Regions from separate parts of the Pantoea sp. SGAir0175 genome, predicted to be linked through region 3. Evidence: predicted binding sites of a transcription regulator. Region 3 holds the regulator's gene; each other region holds the start of a gene.
What was found. Region 3 encodes CRP, which controls carbon source genes, mostly activating them, when cyclic AMP is high. Its sites were predicted from a motif close to ATGTGANNNNNNTCACAT; they were not measured.
Positions count from the first base shown of each region.

Region 1: a site for CRP is predicted at 1,629-1,646, ahead of msrB (peptide-methionine (R)-S-oxide reductase MsrB). Genes of this name have one in related genera too.
Region 2: a site for CRP is predicted at 2,174-2,191, ahead of pth (aminoacyl-tRNA hydrolase). Genes of this name have one in related genera too.
Region 4: a site for CRP is predicted at 1,708-1,725, ahead of C1N56_RS17195 (nucleoside-specific channel-forming protein Tsx). Genes of this name have one in related genera too.

Region 1 covers NZ_CP028081.1:1,967,753-1,971,856, reverse strand. The annotation lists gene ansA (asparaginase) at 1-159, shown strand, start outside; gene pncA (bifunctional nicotinamidase/pyrazinamidase) at 176-784, shown strand; gene C1N56_RS09085 (YeaC family protein) at 820-1,101, opposite strand; gene msrB (peptide-methionine (R)-S-oxide reductase MsrB) at 1,104-1,514, opposite strand; gene gapA (glyceraldehyde-3-phosphate dehydrogenase) at 1,853-2,851, shown strand; gene C1N56_RS09070 (D-hexose-6-phosphate mutarotase) at 2,926-3,801, shown strand; gene C1N56_RS09065 (aldo/keto reductase) at 3,826-4,104, opposite strand, start outside.
Region 2 covers NZ_CP028081.1:1,833,542-1,837,645, forward strand. The annotation lists gene ychF (redox-regulated ATPase YchF) at 229-1,320, opposite strand; gene pth (aminoacyl-tRNA hydrolase) at 1,428-2,015, opposite strand; gene ychH (stress-induced protein YchH) at 2,277-2,555, shown strand; gene C1N56_RS08405 (GGDEF domain-containing protein) at 2,552-3,721, opposite strand; gene prs (ribose-phosphate diphosphokinase) at 3,947-4,104, opposite strand, start outside.
Region 3 covers NZ_CP028081.1:297,609-301,712, reverse strand. The annotation lists gene C1N56_RS01320 (phosphoribulokinase) at 1-716, shown strand, start outside; gene C1N56_RS01315 (OsmC family protein) at 787-1,191, opposite strand; gene crp (cAMP-activated global transcriptional regulator CRP) at 1,496-2,128, shown strand; gene C1N56_RS01305 (YccS/YhfK family putative transporter) at 2,187-4,104, shown strand, end outside.
Region 4 covers NZ_CP028081.1:3,657,595-3,661,698, reverse strand. The annotation lists gene C1N56_RS17205 (LysR family transcriptional regulator) at 1-87, shown strand, start outside; gene yjdN (VOC family metalloprotein YjdN) at 159-596, shown strand; gene C1N56_RS17195 (nucleoside-specific channel-forming protein Tsx) at 642-1,508, opposite strand; gene C1N56_RS17190 (sensor histidine kinase) at 1,839-3,197, opposite strand; gene C1N56_RS17185 (response regulator) at 3,194-3,853, opposite strand; gene C1N56_RS17180 (helix-turn-helix domain-containing protein) at 4,043-4,104, shown strand, end outside.

The DNA.
Region 1 (4,104 bases), 1.7 Mb from region 3:
GGCAACGCACTGGAACACGCCGGCGTGATCAGTGGTTTTGATCTGACCGTCGAGGCCACCCTGACTAAACTGCACTTTTTGTTAAGCCAGAACCTCACCAGCGCTGAAATTCGTGCCAAAATGCAGCAGAATTTACGTGGCGAACTGACCGAAGACTGATACGGAGCAAAATCCCATGAAGCGGGCATTGATAATCATCGATATTCAGAACGATTTTTGCCCCGGCGGCCCGATGGCCGTGCGTGAAGGTGACCAGACGGTTGCCGTTGCTAATCGCTATGCACGCGAATTCCGCGCGCGCGGTGAATGCGTGGTGGCATTGCAGGACTGGCATCCGGCCAATCACGGCAGCTTTGCCTCGGTCTCTGGCGAGCCGGTGTATACCCTCGGTGAACTGAATGGTCTGGCGCAGATCTGGTGGCCGGATCACGGCGTGCAGCACTCACAGGGCGCGGATTTCCATCCGGATCTCGATCGCAGTCTGATTGATGCGGTGTTCCATAAAGGCGGCGATGTGGATGTGGATAGCTACAGCGCCTTTTTCGATAACGGGCACCGCCGCAAAACCGAGCTCGACAGCTGGCTGCGCGAGCGCGGCATTACTCACCTGGTGATGCTGGGCCTGGCGACCGATTACTGCGTCAAGTACAGCGTGCTGGATGCGCTGGAACTGGGATATCACGTTGAGGTGGTGCAGGAAGGCTGCCGTGGCGTCAATCTCAATCCGGACGACAGCGAGATCGCGATCGCGCAGATGCAGGCGCAGGGTGCGGTCATTATCTGAAAATCAGGGCTGGAACTCTCCAGCCCTGCAGCCAGTTAATGCAGGTTGATGCGCGTCACGTCGGACTCGATTCCCCACTCTTCCTTCAGCTGTTTTTTCGACTTCATTACCATCTCGCCGCCTTTACCGATGGTCATGTGCTGCGGTTCGTCGTTGTGCCGCGCCTGCCACAGCATCACCAGCTGCAGGCAGTTATCTTTCTGATCCTGCGTCAGCGCCACGCCGTCTGGCCACTTGCCGGTTTCCACCGCGCTGGCGAGGCGCTCGTAGACTTCCGGCGTCATCGCCGCCAGCATTGCTTCCAGTTCCTGCTTCATGCTCAGCCCTCGTGCTGATTGCCCTGCTCGTCAGTAAAGTTCAGCGACGCTGAGTTGACACAATAGCGCTCGCCGGTTGGCTGCGGGCCATCCGAGAAGACGTGGCCCAGATGGGCGTCGCAGTTACCGCAGCGGATTTCGACGCGGTGCATACCGTGCGAGTCATCTTCCAGATAGCGGATAGCTTCATCGTTATACGGCTGGTAAAAGCTCGGCCAGCCGCAGCCGGAGTCATACTTGGTTTCGGAGAGAAACAGCGGTGCGTTGCAGACCAGGCAGTGATAGATACCCTCCTGCTTGTTGTGCAACAGCGCGCCGGTGAAAGGCGGTTCGGTTCCACGATGCTGAGTGACGTAGCGCTGCATTTCCGACAGCTGGGCAATTTTTGCCTCGGGTGCGGTGTCTTTAGCCATTTTGAGTTCCGGAGTGTCATTCTGTAAAAATCGTCTAGTATTCTAACAAACGAACAACATCTTCCGGGTCTTTTTTCGTGCGGATGCTTTTGCCCCGACCAGCACTGCGCAATTTTGTGATGACGATCACTCTTTGCAACAGTCATCCCTTTTTAGTCTGCATTCGGCGTAAGATAGGTGCGCAATAAGGGCGCTGCGCAAGCGTTTGCGCACCCAATTATTCCTGGCGCTGGAATTGACCTGTCGCAACAATTGACACGATTCCGCTTGACGCCTGGTAAGGTTTTTGTAATTTTACAGCCAACCTTTTATTCACTAACAAATAGCTGGTGGAATATATGACTATCAAAGTAGGTATCAACGGTTTTGGCCGTATCGGTCGCATCGTTTTCCGTGCTGCTCAGCAGCGTTCTGACATCGAAATCGTCGCGATCAACGACCTGCTCGACGCCGATTACATGGCTTACATGCTGAAGTATGACTCTACACACGGTCGTTTCGACGGCACCGTAGAAGTGAAAGATGGCGCGCTGATCGTTAACGGTAAAAAAATCCGTGTTACCGCTGAGAAAGACCCGGCTAACCTGAAATGGGACGAAGTGGGCGTTGACGTTGTTGCTGAAGCAACCGGTATCTTCCTGACCGACGAAACCGCACGTAAACACATCACTGCCGGCGCGAAGAAAGTGGTTCTGACTGGCCCGTCTAAAGATGACACCCCAATGTTCGTTCGTGGTGCCAACTTCGACAAATATGCCGGCCAGGACATCGTGTCTAACGCTTCCTGCACCACCAACTGCCTGGCACCGCTGGCTAAAGTGATCAACGACAAGTTCGGTATCGTTGAAGGTCTGATGACCACTGTTCACGCCACCACCGCCACCCAGAAAACCGTTGATGGCCCGTCTCACAAAGACTGGCGCGGCGGCCGCGGTGCAGCGCAGAACATCATCCCATCTTCTACCGGCGCAGCAAAAGCAGTAGGCAAAGTTCTGCCAGAGCTGAACGGTAAACTGACCGGTATGGCGTTCCGCGTACCAACACCAAACGTCTCTGTGGTTGACCTGACCGTCCGTCTGGAAAAACCAGCGTCTTACAAAGACATCTGTGCAGCCATCAAAGCCGCTGCTGAAGGTGACATGAAAGACGTGCTGGGCTACATCGAAGACGACGTGGTTTCTACCGACTTCAACGGCGAAACCCTGACTTCCGTGTTCGACGCGAAAGCCGGTATCGCTCTGAACGACAACTTTGTGAAACTGGTTTCCTGGTACGATAACGAAACCGGTTACTCCAACAAGGTTCTGGATCTGATTGCACTGGTTGCTGCTAAGTAAGCTAACCGGCTAAACAGACAAGGGGTGACTTCGGTCGCCCCTTTTTTTTCGATTGGATGAGAGAAGGTCTGACAATGCACAATTCGCTCTTTAACTTGCCCGTGGTGACGCAGATCACCCCTTACCTGTCGCAGCGTCAGATGGGTGAATTATCGATTCTGGTGATCAGCCATCCGAAAGTGCGCGCCGCCATTGCCCTGCAGGGTGCGCACCTACTGGCATGGCAACCGGCCGGTCAGCAGCCCGCCATCTGGCTCAGCGACAAGACGCCATTCGTCAGCGGAAAAGCCATTCGCGGCGGCGTGCCGGTCTGCTGGCCGTGGTTTGGTCCGGCAGGTGAACCTGCGCATGGCTTTGCCCGCAATCAGCCGTGGACGCTGACGGCGCATGATGAGAACGAAGATGCGGTCATGCTGACGTTCACGCTGGAAAGTAATGCACAAACGAAAAAACTGTGGCCGCACGACTTCACACTGCTGGCGCGCTTCCGCATTGCTGAACACTGTGAGATTGAGCTGGAAGCCTGGGGCGATTATGAAGCCACTGCCGCGCTGCACAGCTATTTTCAGGTGGCGGACATTGCGCAGGTTGAAGTCAGCGGGCTCGGCAACAGCTACATCGATAAGGTGCAGGACAGTGCCATCGGCAGCGCAGCGGACGGGAAACAAACCTATCCCGATCGGGTTGATCGCATTCATACCGCAGCGGAAGACTGCAGCGTGATCCACGATCGCGCCGGTAAACGCCAGATTGAAGTCTATCACCATTATCAAAGTGACGTTGTCACCTGGAATCCTGGCCCGGCACTGTCCTGCAGCATGGCCGATATGCCTAATGATGGTTATAAAACCATGGTATGCGTGGAGACGGCGCGGATTAGCAAACCGATGAAAAGTGCCGGAGAAACCCCTGCCCGCCTTGGCGTCACGCTGAGAATCCGCAATAAGTAATGCTGAACGGCGCGCACGCGCCGTTTACACCACATCCAGCGCCAGTTTATGCTGCGGCGGCGGAAAGGCGCGATCCAGCAGCGCCAGCTCATCGCTGGTCAGGGTGATATTCAGGGCCGCCGCATTCTCCTGCACGTGCGCCACGCTGCCCGCCTTGGGAATGGCCATTACGCCCGGCTGGCGAATCACCCAGCTCAACAGCAACTGAGCGATGCTGATGCCCTTCTGTTGTGCAATCTGCTGCAAAGTCGCATCGTCAAACAGCGCCTGACGCAGCCGTCCGGCCTGCGCCAGCGGACAGTA
Region 2 (4,104 bases), 1.5 Mb from region 3:
TTGCCCGTTTCGATCAAACAGGTAATGTGGTTCGGTAAGGGGAGCTATAAGTAGCGCTGCAGCCGAGATTTTGACCAGCCGCCGTAAAGAGTGCGATGTGACTGGCGCTGGCAATTTATCCCCGCCCGTAAAAAGCATGTAATAAAAAATCCACGCAATTGCGTGGATTTTATAGTTATTGCGCTCTCTATGAGGCTCGGTGAAACCTCATGAGACGGCACATTTTATTTAAACGTTAAACAGGAAGTTCATCACATCGCCATCTTTCACGATGTACTCTTTACCTTCTGAACGCATTTTGCCGGCTTCTTTCGCGCCCTGTTCACCTTTGTATGTGATGAAATCTTCGAAGGCGATAGTCTGAGCACGGATAAAGCCTTTCTCGAAGTCGGTGTGGATTTTACCGGCTGCCTGCGGTGCGGTGGCGCCAACCGGGATGGTCCAGGCACGCACTTCTTTCACGCCTGCGGTGAAGTAAGTCTGCAGGTTGAGCAGGGCGTAACCAGCGCGGATCACGCGGTTGAGGCCCGGCTCTTCCAGGCCCAGTTCGGCCATGAATTCGTCGCGCTCTTCATCTTCCAGCTCGGCGATATCCGATTCCACTGCCGCACAGACCGGCACCACCACTGAGCCTTCGGCTTCAGCAATCGCGCGCACCTGGTCGAGATACGGGTTGTTCTCGAAACCGTCTTCATTGACGTTGGCGATGTACATGGTCGGCTTCAGCGTCAGGAAGCTGAGATAACGGATCGCCGCTTTCTCATCGGCGTCCAGCGCCAGCGAGCGCAGCATACCGGCGTTTTCCAGATGCGGCAGGCACTTCTCCAGCGCGGCCAGTTCGGCTTTAGCATCTTTGTCGCCGCCTTTGGCTTTCTTCTGGCAGCGCTGTATGGCACGTTCGCAGGTGTCGAGATCCGACAGCGCCAGCTCGGTGTTGATGACATCAATATCTTCTGCCGGGTTTACTTTACCGGAGACGTGGATGATGTTGTCGTTTTCAAAGCAGCGCACTACGTGGCCGATGGCTTCAGTTTCGCGGATGTTGGTCAGGAACTGGTTGCCCAGGCCTTCACCTTTCGACGCACCTTTTACCAGACCGGCGATGTCCACGAACTCCATGGTGGTTGGCACCACGCGCTGTGGCTTAACAATTTCGCTCAGCTGATCGAGGCGCAGGTCAGGCATCGGCACAACGCCGGTGTTGGGTTCGATGGTGCAGAACGGAAAGTTGGCTGCTTCGATACCCGCTTTGGTCAGCGCGTTGAACAGGGTGGATTTACCGACGTTCGGCAGGCCCACAATACCGCATTTAAATCCCATGATCTTACCTTTCTCACTGAGTGTGCAGCGCTGGCAGACAGCGCCGACTGATTCAAAAATTTTCGCGCATTATACACAGAATTCCCTGCGGCGGCGCGGGAATTGGCTTAGCTGGCTTTGAAGGCGTGCAGGCGGTTCATCGCCTTGATCTTGTCCTCTTTCAGCCACAGCTCGGTGCAGCGCACCGCTTCGTCGATCGCCTCGTCAATCAGTTTCTGCTCGCTGGCCGGTGCCTTGCCGAGCACAAATCCGGTGACCTTGTTACGATCGCCCGGATGGCCGATACCGACGCGCAGGCGATGAAAATTGTTGTTATTACCGAGCTTGCTGATGATGTCTTTCAGGCCGTTATGACCGCCATGGCCGCCGCCCTGTTTGAATTTAGCCACGCCTGGCGGCAGGTCCATTTCATCGTGTGCCACCAGAATCTCTTCCGGCGTAATGCGATAGAACGTTGCCATCGCCGCCACCGCTTTGCCGCTCAGGTTCATAAAGGTGGTGGGCACCAGCAGGCGCACATCCTCGCCGGCCAGCGACAGGCGCGCGGTGTAGCCGAAAAATTTCGGCTCCTCTTTGAGGGACTGATTATGGCGCGAGCAAAGTAAATCCACATACCAGGCGCCAGCGTTATGGCGCGTTGCCGCGTATTCAGCGCCGGGATTGGCCAGCCCCACAATCAGTTTAATGCTGCTCACGATGTTTATCCTGTCTCGCTGCGAAAGGGCGATAGTTTACTGCCTGCCGGCAGGGATGACAAAGGGCGCAATGACAGATTAATGACCTAAGGTGACTAATCAATTTCTATCGAAATCAAGGCGCTGGCGGTAAAGTTTTGTCAGACATTGTGAAGGATGTGTGATCCTGTACGCATCTTAACCGCCAGCCATTGCCTAAACTTATGGCCAGTTAACCAAACGTGCTGTTTTCTGCGTTGCTGAAAAGGATGGAGGTAAATCATGAAACGTCAACACTGCCGCACTGTCGGTAATGGTTTGATGTGTCTCGGCTTGTTAACCATGGTGCTAGGGGTGGGTTATTCCATCATTAACCAGCTACCGTCGGTCAACCTGCCACAGTTCCTCGCGCATGGAGCGATGTTCAGTATTTTTGTGGGTGCGCTACTGTGGCTGGTCGGCGCACGCGTCAGCGGACGGGAGAGGGTGGAAGACCGCTATTACTGGCTGCGTCACTACGGTGACAAACGCTGCCGTCGCGATCACCACTCAACGCACTAACCGGCTTCCGCCATTGCCGCCTGCGGCGTCTGATAACCTTCGACGCGGTTACGTCCGGCGGCTTTAGCGCGATACAAGGCTTCATCAGCCAGCGCCAGCAGGTCGGGAAACGCCTGATGCCGCTGGCTGGCAGTGGCAAAGCCAATGCTCACCGTATAACCGATGTCGTTGGGTAGCGACAGCTGTGTCGCCAGCCGGATACGCTCACATATGCGCTGCGCCTGCTCACTGTCGCCAGGAAGCAACGCGGCAAACTCCTCACCGCCCAGCCGGGCAAACTGACCCTCAACCGGCATTAACGCTTTTACCACCTGACAAAAATCCACCAGCACCCGATCCCCCTGCTGATGGCCATAGCGATCGTTGATGCTTTTGAAATGATCTAGGTCGAATAGCACAGCACTGTAAATATAAGGCTGCGGCAAACGTGCGTGGCGCAGCAGCAGTTTTTCTGCGGCTTCAAACAGTGCGCGCCGGTTCCAGACGCCGGTAAGCGGATCGTGCAGCGACGCCAGCTTATGGGCGATCTGCGTACGCTCATTGACCATCGCCAGGATAGTGAATGTCAGGCCGATGACGAAGAGGATCGACTCCAGAATCACATACACCGAAAAGCCGGACCCGCCAATGGCGCCCGGTACGGGGGTGGCTACCGCATCGTCAAGGAAAATGCGCGCCAGATGGAACAGTAAGTGGATCCACAGCAGTATCTGCGCGGGCCAGAAAGTGACGGTCAGCGTGGCGCGTGCCTGCCACAGCAGACGAATCAGCGCGGCGGTAAAGATGATGCACAGCAGGCACATGACCAGCACGCGTTTCGGCTGGCCGTGATAGAACTGCGGAAAGGCACAAAGCAGGGCCCACAGTAGCGCACCAGTGATCCAGCAAAAACCAAGCGGAAAGCGGCAAAAAGTACGAAAGGCGTTGAGCAGGGTGCCGTAAGCCAGCAGCATGATGACATTCCCGACCGCCACCGGCAAAAAGTGCAAACCGGCGCTGCGCAGGCTGCTGAGCAGCACGGCGGCAAGCGTCAGTATTAGCGTCAGCGTGGTAAAACCCAGCACCCGGTCGTACTGCGCCCCGACCCAGGCAAAAATCAAAATAATGCTCAGAAACCCCAGCACGTAGAGCTCGCAAATAAACAACGTATAAATGTCGAGTGGCATGGTGGTCGGAGTTCTTAGCAAAAGTGTGGTGAAAAATATCACTAATCACTGGACCGCTAAAGCCCGGATGCGCTTGTCTGATAAAAAGAGTGGAAGGCGGGGAGATTGGCGGATTTTGAGGCCATTTATCGCGCAAATAGTGGCAGCGGAAGCGGCTTTATCGGGATATTACTCCGCGCTCAGGCAATAAAAAACCGGGCAGGGTGCCCGGTTTTTCGCGAACAATTAATGTTCGAACATCGCCGAAATCGATTCTTCGTTGCTGATACGACGAATGGCTTCGGCCAGCATGCCAGACAGCGTCAGTGTACGCACATTTGGCAGCGACTTCATCTCTTCCGACAGCGGAATAGTGTCGCAAACAATCACCTGATCAATCACTG
Region 3 (4,104 bases):
TGGACATGGCGATTCGTAAGGCGCGCGACCTCGGGCGTCACATCAGCTACTTTGGCCCGGAAGCCAACGACTTCGGCCTGCTGGAGCAGACTTTCCGCGACTATGGTCAGAGCGGACTCGGCCAGTCGCGCAAATATCTGCACACCTACGATGAAGCGGTGCCGTGGAATCAGGTGCCGGGCACGTTTACACCCTGGCAGCCGCTGCCGGAAAACACCGATGTGCTGTTCTATGAAGGCCTGCACGGCGGCGTGGTGACGCAGCAGCATAACGTGGCTGAACATGTCGATCTGCTGGTTGGCGTGGTACCGATTGTTAATCTGGAGTGGATTCAGAAACTGGTGCGCGACACCAGCGAGCGCGGCCATTCGCGCGAAGCGGTGATGGATTCGGTGGTGCGTTCGATGGAAGACTACATCAACTACATCACGCCGCAGTTTTCCCGCACGCACCTCAACTTCCAGCGCGTGCCGACCGTGGATACCTCGAACCCGTTTGCCGCGCGTGAGATCCCGTCGCTGGATGAGAGCTTTGTGGTGATTCATTTTCGCGGCCTGGAGGGCATCGCTTTTCCTTATTTACTGGCGATGATCCAGGGCTCGTTTATTTCCCACATGAATACGCTGGTGGTGCCGGGCGGCAAGATGGGACTGGCGATGGAGTTAATCATGACGCCGCTGGTGCAGCGGTTGATTGAAGGAAAACGTATTGAATAGCGCAGGCTAACGCGCCAGTTTCGCCGGGAGGAGCTGAGATCGGGAGCGCAGGGCCGCGCTCCCGGCTGGATTACAGCTCCACCACTTCGTAGCTGTGCGTTATCTCGACGCCCTTGCCCAACATGATCGCCACCGAGCAGTACTTCTCCGCGGACAGATCCACCGCGCGCGCTACCGCTTTATCGCTCAGCGCTTTGCCGCTGACAATAAAATGCAGATTGATATGCGTAAAAATGCGTGGCGCTTCTTCGCGGCGTTCCGAGGTCAGTTTGACTTCACAATCGGCGACATCGTTGCGCCCCTTTTGCAGAATCGACACCACGTCAATCGCGCTGCAGCCGCCCGCAGCCATCAACACCATTTCCATCGGGCTGGGCGCTTTATCACCGGAATTGCCGTCCATTAATACCTGATGACCGGATGAGGATTCTCCGAGAAAGGTCAGCCCTTCCACCCATTTCACTCGTGCCTGCATTATTCTTTCTCCTGAAGCGGCGGTTTTGCCGCCAGAGTACGCTTTCACCTGACAAACAGCAATGCAGACGCATCCCCCACCTGCTGAAGCGAGACAACAGGAGACAGGTTGCAAAAGCTATGCTACAAACAGTGCTGAAAATATTTTCGTCACGAAAGACGAAAGCGGGACGAATCAAAAGCATCGCTTACGAATCCACCCCCGAATAACTGTCCCTCACGGGAAACGCTGGACGATTTCACCGCCTGACAGGGAAAACTGCCCCCTGTATTTTGGGCACGATTACAACAGAGGATAATAGCGAATGGTTCTCGGCAAACCGCAAACAGACCCTACACTCGAATGGTTCCTGTCCCATTGCCATATTCACAAATATCCATCCAAAAGCACCCTCATCCATCAGGGTGAGAAAGCGGAAACGCTGTACTACATCGTGAAAGGTTCCGTCGCGGTACTGATTAAAGATGAAGAAGGCAAAGAGATGATTCTCTCCTACCTCAATCAGGGGGATTTCATCGGTGAGCTCGGCCTGTTTGAAGAGGGCCAGGAGCGTAGCGCCTGGGTACGTGCGAAAACCGCCTGCGAAGTGGCTGAAATTTCCTACAAAAAATTCCGTCAGCTGATTCAGGTCAATCCGGATATTTTAATGCGCCTGTCGGCGCAGATGGCGCGTCGCCTGCAGGTAACATCTGAAAAAGTCGGCAACCTTGCCTTCCTCGATGTGACCGGCCGTATCGCGCAAACGCTGCTCAACCTGGCGAAACAGCCTGACGCCATGACCCACCCGGACGGTATGCAGATTAAAATCACCCGTCAGGAGATTGGTCAGATCGTGGGCTGCTCACGCGAAACCGTGGGTCGTATCCTGAAAATGCTGGAAGATCAGAACCTGATCTCCGCACATGGCAAAACCATCGTCGTTTACGGCACCCGCTGATTTCTTCTCACCCACGGCGTGATGGCAACATCGCGCCGTTTCTGTTTACGATGAGCTGATGTGGCGTCGAATCATCTATCATCCGGAAGTTAACTATGCGCTGCGGCAAACGCTGGTGCTGTGCCTGCCTGTGGCGCTCGGCTGGCTGTTTGGCGATCTGCAAAAAGGGCTGCTGTTCTCCCTGGTGCCGGCCTGCTGCAACATCGCCGGTCTGGATACGCCACACAAGCGGTTCTTCAAACGGCTGATTGTCGGCGGCGCACTGTTCGCCAGCGGCAGTTTTCTGATTCAGTACCTCACGGCTTACGCTGTGCCGCTGCCGCTGATTCTGCTGGTGTTGCCGCTGCTGGTGGGCGTGACCGGTGAAATCAGCCCGCTGCATGGTCGTTTGCTGCCCGGCACGCTGATCGCCGCCATCTTTACCTTAAGCCTCGTCGGCCGTATGCCGATGTGGGTCCCGCCGCTGCTGTATATCGGCGGGACGCTGTGGTACGGGCTGTTTAACTGGTTCTGGTTCTGGCTGTGGAAAGAGCAGCCGATGCGCGAGACCCTCAGCCTGCTGTACCGCGAGCTGGCCGATTACTGCGACGCCAAATACACCCTGCTGACGCAGCTGACCGATCCGGAAAAAGCGCTGCCACCATTACTGGCGCGCCAGCAGAAAGCGGTCGATCTGATCACCACCTGCTACCAGCAGATGCATATGCTGTCGGCCAGCCGTGATAACAGCCATAAACGCCTGACGCGCGCCTTTCAGGTTGCGCTCGATCTGCAGGAGCACATCTCGGTCAGCCTGCACCAGCCGGAAGAGGTGCAAAAGCTGGTGGAGCAGAGCCACGCCGAGGCGGTGATCCGCTGGAACGCGAAAATCATTTCGGCACGGCTACGCGTGCTGGCCGATGCCATTCTCTATCACCAGCTGCCGGAACGCTTCCACATGGAAAAGCCGCTCGGCGCGCTGGAGAAAATTGCCCGGCAGCACCCGGATAATCCGGTCGGTAATTTCTGCCTCTACCATTTCAGCCGCATTGCGCGCGTGCTGCGCACGCAGAAGCCGCTGTATACCCGCGACCTGATGGCCGATCGCCAGCGCCGCCTGCCGCTGTTGCCGGCGCTGCGCAGCTACCTGTCGCTAAAATCTGCCGCGCTGCGGACGGCGGCGCGCTTTGCGGTGATGCTGATGTTCGGCAGCGCGCTGGCGCTGTTCTTCAATATTCCCAAGCCCTACTGGATTCTGATGACCATCATGTTTGTCAGCCAGAACGGCTACAGCGCCACGCGCGTGCGCATTCAGCACCGCGCGCTCGGCACCTTCGCCGGCTTGCTGATCGCCGCAGCGTCGCTGCGCTTTGCTGTTCCGGAGTCGATTGCCCTGCTGACCATGCTGGTCATCACCCTCGCCAGCTATCTGATCACGCGTAAATATTATGGCTGGTCGATGATTGGCTTTACGGTGACGGCGGTGTATTCACTGCAGCTGCTGTCGCTGAACGGCGCGCAGTTCCTGCTGCCGCGCATGATGGATACGCTGATGGGCTGCCTGATTGCCTTCGCCGGCATGATCTGGCTATGGCCGCAATGGCAGAGCGGGCTGCTGCGCAATAACGCGCACGACGCGCTGGAGGCGTATCAGGAGGCGCTGCGCCTGCTGCTCGGTCCGGAGCAGGCGCCGGAGAAGCTGGCGTATCAGCGCGTCAAGGTTAACCAGGCGCACAACGCGCTGTTTAACTCGCTCAACCAGGCGTCTACCGAACCGGGCTTTAACTTCCAGTATCTGAAAGATATGCGCCTGTGGGTGACTCACAGCCAGTTTATCGTCGAGCACATCAACGCCATGACCATTCTGGCGCGCGAGCACACCATGCTGACGCCAAAGCTGGCAGAGCGCTATTTGCAGTCCTGTGAAATTGCGCTGCAGCGCTGTCAGCAGCGGCTGGCTTACGACGGGCCGGGCAACGACAGCAATATTCTGGAAG
Region 4 (4,104 bases), 780 kb from region 3:
TTCTATCTGATTCAGCGTAAAGACACTGCGCTGACGCCGATGAGCGCTTACATGGCGCAGCTGTTCCGCCGCTACTGCCAGCCGTGACGGGTGAAAAACTGCATCGTCTACACTTTAGGTGTACGACACGCGTTAACGCACTCTCAACGGAGGTTACGATGCAGGTGAGTCCTTATTTATTTCTCTACGGCCGCTGTGAAGAAGCGATTGCCTTCTATCTGGAGGCCACCGGCGGCGAAATTCTGCAAAAAATGACGTTTGGCGATATGCCGGAGCAGGGCGAGCAGGTGGGCGATGAGTCGGCGCCGCCGCTGCCGCCGGAAAAGATTATGCATGCGCATCTGCGCATTGGTCAGGGCGAGCTGATGCTAAGTGATGGCAATACCGCCCAGCCACCGGCGTCCGAACATGCCGGTTATGCGGTGAGCCTGGCCACGCCAGATGAAGCGGAGGGTAAAGCCTGGTTTGATAAGCTCTCTGCGGGCGGCAAAGTGACCACTGAATGGCAGAAAACCTTCTGGTCGAACGGCTTCGGGATGTTTATCGATAAGTTTGGCATCCCATGGCGCATCAACGTGGTGAAGCCACAGGCGTAACCGACTGGCGTGGCCGCGATGGTGAGCGGCCACGCCGGAAGCGGTTTAGAAGTTGTAACCCACCACCAGGTAGTAACCCCAGCCGGTTGATTTCACTTCAAACGGACCGTTGCCGAAGTTCAGCTCCTGGCCATCAGCCCACTGGCCGCCGTTGTGGAAGTAACGCGCCACGGTAGAGACATGCCAGTGATCGTAGTTCAGCGACAGAATGTGGCTGGAGGCAATTGAGTTGCTGGTGCGCGAGCGGTCAGACTTGTCACGCAGATCGGAACCCCAGTCAAAGTTGGTGAAGCCGATATAGCTCAGCTTGCCGCCCCACAGGTCAGTGATCGGCACAAAGTATTTCACCTTGAAGCGATAACCATCCCAGCTGTTTTCGTTCGCCGCACCGTAGTTTTCCCACTGGTATTTCGCGTACACGTTCAGTGACAGGCCGATATCGCTATGGGTATCAATGTCAGTACCCAGACCCATATACCAGGTGTTCTGACGGCTGTCGCTGTTGCGACCCATGTCGTAGATGTAGTTGTTAGCGAAGTACCACTCTTTGAACGGTCCGAACGCCAGGCTGGTGCCGGTCAGCTTATCGATGGAGAAGCGTGGCTCAATTTCCATGAACATCGGCGAACCGTGGTCAAAAATACCGTTGGCATTGCTGTTACCCACGCCAAAGAAGTTGGTCAGGTCAAGGTAGCCGTAGAAATCAAACCAGTCCTTTTTAGTAAAGGCTTCGTATTCGAGATACACATCATTGTTGAACTGGGGTCCGAAGCGGGTGTGATAACTGCCTACCACGTTCACGCTCTGATGCCACCAGTCAGAAAGGTACTGCGGATCGCTTTCCGCCGCCTGTGCGGCGCCGGTCCAGCTACTGGCCAGTAAGGCCCCTGCTATCAACGTTTTAAATTTCATTATTTTTTAACCACTTGCTCGTGATCGCCGCGCAAATGCTGCGATCGGGTGAAATCGATCCCAGGGGATGGGCAGTGTGCTGTTGTCGCCGGTCTGACGCGCCGGATTTTCAGGCCCGCGTAATGTGCCTGTAACAGAGCGATAGAAAATAGATTTTGATCACGTTTGTCAAAAAGTGTTGCATTTGGATTCAGTAAATATGTGAAGTTGATCACATAAAAGCCGTGTAACGAACGGAACCCCGCAACCGTTTACGTTGTCGGGATACGCAGAGAACTGGCAGGAGAAGAAAATAGCCGGCGCGGATTATCGCGCCGGAGAGGAAAGACGTCAGGGAAGGGTTACGCGTACCTGCAGGCCACACACTTCACCCTGCGGGTTCAGGCAATTCGACAGAGCCACCTGCATCTGATGCTTCTGCGCCACGCTGCGCACGATCGATAATCCTAAGCCGCTGCCCTGCGCCTGGACATCCGGCGAGCGGGTAAAGCGATCGAAGGCGCGCTCGATAAACGACTCCGGCATGCCGGGGCCGTTATCGACAATATCCACTACCGTATGATGACCGACGCGATGCAGCAGCACATCCACCAGGCTGCCTTCCGGCGTGTGCAGCATGGCGTTGCCGATCAGGTTATCGAACAGGCTGCGCAGATCAGAGCGGCTGGCGTGCAGACGATAGTGCGCGGTGCCGTTGAAGCCGATATCAATGCCGCGCTTGTCCGCCACCACCATCAGCTGCTCAATGCTTTCCTTCAGCAGGTCATCAAGCTCAATGGTCTCGACGCTGGCGACCACGGACTGATCCTCCTGGCGTGAGATATTCAGCAACTGCGTCACCAGATGGCGCGTGCGCGTGACGCCCGCTTCCAGCTGATCAAACTGGCGGCTGGCTTCGCCCGGCAGGATGTGCTGACGCAGGTTCTCCAGCTGTAACGTGACGGCGGTGACCGGCGTGCGCAGTTCATGCGCGGCATCCTCAAGGAACTGGCGCTGTGACGACCAGGCCGCGCGTAGTTTATCCAGTAGCGAGTTATAAGCATCGACCAGCGGCAGCACTTCGTCCGGCAGACCGTCCGGCGACACGCTGTGCGGATGCAGGGTTTCCTGCGCCGCAATCTGGCGCGACGCCACGCGCAGATCGCGCGTAATGGCACGCACCACCAGCCAGATCACCAGCAGCGACAGCGGCATCATCAGGATCAGCGGAATGATGGCGGAGAGTACGCGTTTAACCATCAGGCTCTTCATGTAGCCGACGTTGTGCAGCACCTGAATATTGCCGATCTCGCTGCCCAGCTCGCCGGGACGGGTGTAAACGCGCCACTGGCAGTCATCGCCGCAGTCGCCAACTTTTAAATCTGACCAGCCTTTTTTGCTCTGCAGGGGCGCGTGCAACGCCGGCCAGGAACTGGCGCGCAGGTGATTATTGGTGTCCCAGAGCTGAACGATATAGGTACTTTTCAGTTTCTCCTGCTGCATCACCATTGGCATCAGTGCCGGCATGCGCTGGCTGCTTGACCAGGCATCGGCAATTTTGGCGAGCTGGTCGTCCTTCATGGTGCCCATCATGTCGCCATAGCAGTGGTAGAAATACCAGGTGACACCGCCGATCATCGCCAGATGCAGCAGCACCAGCGTGGCCAGCAGTTTGTTGCGCAGCGACCGCATAAACGTAAAGGATCTCATATTGCCGGCACCCGCCAGCCCAGACCGCGCACGTTGCGAATCACTTCGTTATCGAGTTTGCGCCGCATGCCGTGAATCAGCACGTCCACGGCGTTGCTGGTGACCTCTTCGCCCCAGCCGTAGATGCGGTTTTCTAACTGCTCACGCGACAGGATCGCGCCCGGGCGTTCCAGCAGCGCATAGAGCAGGGCGTATTCACGTGCGGTTAGCTGCTCGCGCTGGCCTTTGTACAGCACTTCACGCGTCATCATATCGAGCTGCACGTCGCCGTTGCCCAGCAGGGAGTCCGCCGCACCGTGGCGGCGTCGGGTGATGGCTCGCATACGCGCCAGAACCTCTTGCAGATCAAAGGGTTTGAGTAAGTAGTCATCGGCGCCACTGTCCAGGCCCTGGATGCGCTGCTGCACGGTATCACGCGCGGTCAGCACCAGCACCGGCGTCATGTCACCGCGCGTGCGCGCACGGCGCAGCACATTGATGCCATCTTCACGCGGTAAACCGAGATCGAGCAGGACGCAGGTGTACCCGCCTTCCTGCCAGGCGTTGCTGGCAAATACGCCGTCACGCACCCAGTCCACCGACCAGCCGGCGGCCTCCAGTGCCTGCTGCAGGTTGGCGCCGATCATTTCATCATCTTCTACCAGCAGCACACGCATGATGCCCTCCTGAATAACTTGTCGCAGTGTAGCGCCCGATAATTAGCGCAGAATTAACCTGGCGCGCTGTTTCGTCGGGAAAGCCGTTTTTTTGCTTGCTAATTCTGCGCTAATTTTCTGCTAATTAAGGGATAAATTTAACGCGCTACAGTGACGTCACTGGACATTTTACCGACGCCGGAGGAAGTCATGAATCAGCGCGAATTTATCCGTAGTTTGCTGGAGTGGATTGAAAAAAATTTAGGGCACGA